DNA from 2 places in the Solibacillus sp. FSL W7-1464 genome. Region 2 is predicted to be linked to the other one. Evidence: a T-box and tRNA genes for the amino acid it is inferred to sense, from the RefSeq annotation. Region 2 holds a T-box; the other holds one or more tRNA genes.
The links. The T-box of region 2 lies ahead of argS (arginine--tRNA ligase). A T-box ahead of a tRNA ligase gene usually reads a tRNA of that ligase, here a tRNA-Arg.

Region 1: it encodes a tRNA-Arg, which carries the amino acid that the T-box ahead of argS (arginine--tRNA ligase) is inferred to sense. The anticodon was not compared.

What each region holds. Positions count from the first base shown of each region.
Region 1 is NZ_JBBORC010000001.1:3,207,323-3,210,752, reverse strand. Features, by position in the region: gene whiA (DNA-binding protein WhiA) at 1-466, shown strand, start outside; gene MKZ25_RS15995 (HPr family phosphocarrier protein) at 620-877, shown strand; gene clpP (ATP-dependent Clp endopeptidase proteolytic subunit ClpP) at 1,157-1,747, opposite strand; tRNA gene MKZ25_RS15985 (tRNA-Arg) at 1,935-2,006, shown strand; gene MKZ25_RS15980 (basic amino acid ABC transporter substrate-binding protein) at 2,747-3,430, shown strand, end outside.
Region 2 is NZ_JBBORC010000001.1:1,445,064-1,448,493, forward strand. Features, by position in the region: gene yidC (membrane protein insertase YidC) at 1-333, shown strand, start outside; T-box leader at 933-1,152, shown strand; gene argS (arginine--tRNA ligase) at 1,192-2,871, shown strand; gene MKZ25_RS06915 (alpha/beta fold hydrolase) at 2,996-3,430, shown strand, end outside.

The DNA of each region.
Region 1 (3,430 bases), 1.8 Mb from region 2:
AGCGTTGGCAGAGCTGATGAACCGCTACGATCTAAATGCGAAAACAATCGAACGTAAAAAAGGCTTTGTCACATATTTAAAAGAAGCCGAAAAAATTTCGGATTTTATGAATTTAGTCGGTGCCGTGCAGGCAATGCTGAAGTTTGAGGATGTACGGATTATAAGAGATATGCGCAACAGTGTAAATCGTATCGTAAACTGTGAAACAGCCAACTTAAATAAAACAATTGGCGCTGCATTGAGGCAAGTGGAAAATATCCGCTATATCGATAATGCAATGGGCCTTGATCAGCTGCCGGAAAAACTGCGGGAAATTGCACGTCTCCGTGTGGAATATCAGGATGTGACGTTAAAAGAGCTTGGCGAAATGGTTTCGACTGGCGTTGTCAGCAAATCAGGCGTCAATCACCGTTTGCGCAAAATCGATGAAATCGCGGATGCGCTTCGCCGTGGAGAGAATATTTAAAGCCACTTAAGCATAAGGGTAAGTATTCCGTAGTGTAATAGAGAAAATTGGTAACGATTTCATAAAAGATGTTTCCAATTGTTGTTCTTTTCGGATAATTTCGATAAGATGAACTTAGAAGCGATGAACGGTTGTGAAAGGGAGTATTTCAACATGATTGAAAAACAAGTAGAAGTTAAATTAAAATCGGGCTTACAAGCAAGACAGGCAGCTTTGTTCGTCCAAGAGGCGAATCGTTATAAAGCAGATGTCTATTTACAAAAAGATACGAAAAAAGTGAATGCAAAGTCGATCATGGGCATTATGAGCCTTGCCGTTGCAAAAGGCACGGTTGTCACATTATGGGCAGACGGCCATGACGAAGAAAAAGCAATCAACGCACTACAACTTCTAATTGAAAAAGCGGATTAAAGCAAAAGGATAAAGCGCCCGTTCAACTCCTCAAACCATTGGAGGGCCCGATGCAAAAGTAAACGCTCCACCACTTTTGCATGAGGGACCGAAAGGGTGCAAGGAGTTGGTGCTTTATTCTGGACGTGGACAAACATATTATTTAAGCAATAAATATAACGCGATAATGAATTTTATTTGCAAGACAAAAGCACAGCTGTTCAGTATATGAACGGCTGTGCTTATTTTTTGAACACAAAAAAGCATACAAGACGAATCTTGTATGCTTGGATGGATCGATTATTTTAATTGGTTACGCTCATAAATTTTATCGATAAGACCGTACTCTAATGCTTGCTGTGCAGACATGAAGTTGTCACGATCTGTGTCGCGTGCTAACGTTTCGTAATCTTGGCCACTGTTTTCTGCCATGATGCGGTTTAATTTTTCACGTAAGTGTAAAATACGTTTTGCAGCGATTTCGATTTCTGTTGCCTGACCTTGTGCTCCGCCAAGTGGTTGGTGGATCATCACTTCTGCGTTTGGTAATGCAACACGCTTGCCTTTTGCACCAGCAGAAAGCAGGAATGCACCCATTGAAGCAGCCATACCGATACAGATAGTTGATACATCAGGTTTGATGAAGTTCATCGTATCGTAGATTGCCATACCTGAAGTGATAGAGCCGCCTGGTGAGTTAATGTATAGGTAGATATCTTTATCTGGATCTTCAGCTTCTAAAAATAATAGCTGTGCTACGATTGAGTTCGCAACATTATCGTCAATCCCACTACCTAATAAAATGATGCGGTCTTTAAGTAAACGTGAATAAATGTCATATGCACGTTCGCCGCGGTTTGTTTGTTCAATAACTGTAGGAATTAAGTTCATTGAAAAATCCTCCCTTTGTTAAAGCTTATATTCGATAACTTTTGCTGAAATTGACAAATATTTCAGCTGTAAACCTATCATACACGTATTAGTCAGTTATGGTCAAATATAAACTCTGATTTTTACAGTTGAAAATAAGGGGTTCCATCTGTATAATGAAAAAAGTTGCTCATATACTTATTTATATGTCCTCGTGGTGTAATGGATAACACTTCAGATTCCGGTTCTGAGGCTGGGGGTTCGATTCCCTCCGAGGGCGCTTTCTTTTTAAAGATTATTATTGGTCAACATGAAGTTAAAATAATCTTTCTCTTCCATTTTTCTACAGTTTATTTTTGACGCTACACTATAAGTTTCCGAATCCAATCTAATTTAAACGCTCTTCAATTAAAAAATTAAATTTGTTTATAAAAAAGCACATTTCCTACTTGTAATATATGATGAAAATTAGTACATTATTAAATGTTGTGTTTTCACAATAGTAGCTAGGTATACTATATTATCATGTCCTCTAGAGGGCACCATTTTACTGTTTTAATATACGTTTCAATATCAATTGCAAAAAATCATCTGAGGTTTTTTTGCAGTAGAGAATGAAGTTTTAGTAGGATAGAAGGAATCACTGTACCGGTTCTTTTTATCCTTCATTCGTTCTCTGACTAAATAATATTTCCAAGGCTGTATGAGAGGGAGTTCCTCTTGTGCAGTCTTTTTTTTTTAGTAAAAATTCTTTAGTTAATTAACATATATTATAAAAAACAGGGAATATATGTAATGGAATGGGCGCCTTTTTAAGAGGGGGATACAAAAATGAAATAACAATTAAGTGAATAAATATTAAATTATATGCAAATATACCGTTAATTTTGTTATATTAATTCATCATACTGCAATAATAATCAATTTTTTAAAAATTAAATGTTGTATATTAATTGTGGAATTAATATAATTGAACATGTTATTAATAAAAAAACTACTACATCCAGGAGGATATTCATAATGAGTACTAGAAAACTATTTAAATGGGCAGCACCTTTAGCAGCAGCTTCTATGATTTTAACAGCGTGTGGAGCGGACGAATCTTCATCAACAGGTGATAAAGAATATAAGAAAATTGTTGCAGGTACGGAAGCTACATATGCACCATTCGAATACTTAGATGATAAAGGTAATGTTGTCGGGTTGGATTCAGAGATTTTAGCAGCGATCGGCGAAGAAATGGGGATTGAAACAGAAGTAAAGAATGTAGGCTGGGATTCAATGATGAGCCAAGTAACAACTGGTGAAGTGGATATGGGTGCAGCGGCTATTACAATTACAGATGAGCGTAAAGAATCATATGACTTTACAGATCCTTACTATGAAGCGACTTTATTGATCGTGACAAAAGAAGGTTCGACAGTGGCATCATTAGAAGATATTAAAGACAAAAAAATCGCGGTACAGATTAATACGACAGGACATATCGCCGCACAGGAACTGCAAGGTGTTGCAAGCTCGAAGATTTTAGCTTATGAAAACTTCTCTGTTGCATTAACAGAAGTGCTTACAGGCGCTGCGGATGCTGCTATCGGTGATAACGCAGTAATTCTGGATTACCTTGAAAACAATCCTGATTCAGGCTTAAAAGCGGTCGAAGATACTTCATTTGAAAAAGACTACTTCGGCTTTATGGTGAAAAAG
Region 2 (3,430 bases):
GGCTTATACTATGCGATTTTATATTCGGCTGAAATCAAAACACATTCATTCCTATGGTTTGACCTCGGCTCTACAGATATTTGGATGACTGCAATCGCAGGTGTCGTTTATTTTGTACAAGCAAAAGTATCGCTTCAAACCGTACCAGAAGCTCAGAAGAATCAAATGAAACTGATGATTTATGTATCACCGATCATGATTGTCATTATTTCATTGTCTTCGATGGCTGCACTCCCGCTGTACTGGGCAGTCGGAGGGTTATTCTTAATTGTCCAAACTTTTATTGGACGCAAATTTTTTTCTCACATCCCTGAAACTAAGGGAAATGAATAAATATAAGTTATGCCGCTGCTAAAGGCTTACTGAACTAAAACTACTGAGACGATGGTTCCAGTAGTTTTTTTTATGGTTTTTTGCTCAGTGTGCTGTTGTGGTGCAATTTTCTAATAAACTGGCGGATTGTTCTAATATATTTTAAAAAGTTCTAATAAAATGCTGATCTTCTAATATATTTGCCATTTGTTCAAATAAGTAGTCGAGATTTTCTAATAAAGCATCCGGTTGTTCTAATATGTCACAAGCATTTTCTAATAAACTGACGAATTGTTCTAATATATTTTAAAAGTACTAATAAAATCCTTATCTTTTAATCTATTTGCCAGTTGTTCAGATAAAATGGTCGAGATTTTCTAATAAAGCATCAAGTTGTTCTAATATGTCGCAAGCATTTTCTAATAAACATATTGTTTGTTCTAATAAAGGTGACATGAGGTTTCGGATCCTTCCTTTAATATAGGAAAACTTGAGGGGCCAGCATTTATTTCCGATGGTTTCCTAAAATAAAGTCGATTGTCTAATAACCACCTCAAATTATCTAATAATCGAAAAAAGATTTGACAATAATCAACTTTAATAGATATAATTCAGTAAATTTAAATTCGATGAAGAAGACAGTAATTTACAGATGTTTTGGAAAGCGAGCTGGGGATTGGTGTGAGCCTGGTGCAAAATATGTAAATGAAGCGCACTTTGGAGAAGCGGTCTGAACATGAGTAGGATCTGCCGGGGAGTCACCTCGTTACTAATGGAAAGTGGTCACGATTTGTGGCAACTAGAGTGGTACCACGGGAATTCAAAGCTCTCGTCTCTATTATTTGAGACGGGGGCTTTTTTATTTTGGGAGGGGAAAACATGTATAAAAGTATTGCATCAATTATTCATGAGGCTTTGCCGCAAAAAATAATAACTAATGATGAAATTGAACGACTACTGGAAAAGCCGAAATATGAGGCTTTAGGGGATGTAGCTTTTCCATGCTTTACGTTTGCTAAAACTTTAAAGAAAGCCCCAAACGTGATCGCTCAGGAAATAAGCAACAATATTAAAAGTGGGCTCGTTCAGGAAGTACAAGTTATTGGAGGCTATATAAATTTATTTTTAAATAAACTACAAGTGACGAGAGAAGTCATTACTCAAATTATGAAAGCTCCAGAAACGTACGGTCAACAAGAAGCACAGCATAAGAACATAGTAATCGATTTTTCATCACCGAATATTGCAAAGCCATTCTCCATGGGACATCTACGTTCTACTGTTATTGGCAATGCCCTTGCAAATATTGCAGAAAAAAACGGATACAGTGTCGTTCGGGTAAATCATCTTGGCGACTGGGGCACCCAATTTGGAAAATTGATTGTCGCATTCCGATTGTGGGGAGATAAAGAACGTGTTGAACAAGCACCTATTGAAGAACTTTTAAAGCTATACGTGAAGTTCCATGATGAAGCAGAAACAGATGAAACACTAAATGAGGAAGCGAGATCAGCTTTTAAAGCGCTCGAAGATAAGGACCCACAATCAATGGAATTATGGACCTGGTTTAAAAGTGCCTCCTTACAAGAATTTAAGCAGATTTATGATCAGCTCCATATTGAGTTTGATTCGTATGAGGGGGAAGCTTTTTATAATGACAAAATGCAGTCTGTTGTTCATGAATTAAATAAGAAGCAATTACTTACAGAGTCGGATGGTGCAAATGTTGTTGAGCTTGAAGACATGCCACCTTGTTTAATAACAAAACAGGACGGTGCAACATTATATGCAACCCGTGATTTAGCCGCAGCATTTTATAGAAAGGTGCATTATGAACCTTCCAAAGTTTTCTATGTAGTAGGTAATGAGCAAACACTGCATTTTAAACAAGTGTTTCAAGTAGTTTCGAAAATGGGGTATCCCTGGGCGGAAAATCTGAAGCATGTACCATTTGGAATGATGCTGAAAGACGGGAAAAAGATGTCGACTCGTAAAGGTAGAGTCATTTTATTGAAGGACGTATTAATAGAAGCAGTAGAAACGGCAACCAGAAATATAGAGGAGAAAAATCCAACGTTAAATAATAAACAAACTGTTGCTGAGCAAGTAGGAATTGGCGCGGTTATATTTAATGACTTAAAAAACTTCCGATTAAACGATATTGAATTTTCATTACCTCAAATGTTAAATTTCGAAGGTGAAACAGGACCATATGTACAATACACTCATGCCCGTATACATTCAATTTTACAAAAGGCAAAATTTAAAGCTAACAAGGAAATACCCGTAAAAGAATTAGAAGAATCGGCTTGGGCGGTAATTCAGCTGTTGCAACAATATCCACAAGTGATCATAGATAGTTTTGAACAAGTGGATCCGTCATTAATTGCGAAATATGTATTGCAATTAGCACGGATGTTCAACAAATATTATGCAAATACAAAAATTTTAGTGGAAGATGAGCAGCGGGAAAGCCGTTTACAGCTATGTTTTGCAGTGGCAACTGTATTAAAGGATGGTTTGAATTTGCTAGGAATCCAATCTCCTGAAAGTATGTAATTATAACGAACTTAGTGGTGATTTGAATGCTTTTAAAATTCTCTAAAGATATAAATACTCATTGTATCCACTCATTAACTATGCGAAAATTTATTAGAATATTGGAAAAATAAGGAGTGGTACTATGTGGGAGCAGCAGCTGATTGAAACAACGCGAGGAATATTCGAAGTTTTTACAAAAGGCGAGGGGAAACCGCTCTGTGTGACGCATTTATACAGTGAATATAATGCAAATGGAAATCGGTTTGCGGAAATGTTTGTACCGTATTATAAAGTGCATTTAGTGAATTTGCGCGGCTGCGGAAAATCAACGGATGATGTGTCTATCTTTAATTATGGTATGCAGGATAGCGTAGAAGATATGGAGGCAATCCGCGCAGCATCAGGTTATGAGGCATGGGGGTTTGCGGGACATTCAACAGGAGGGATGCTTGCATTAAATTATGTGATTTTGCATCCGGAAAGTGTGGAATTCATCGTAGCTGGCGGTCTTTGTGCTTCTGCGGAATATATGCATCATCCTGCGAGCATTTACTGCAAGGAAAATCCTAACAATAAA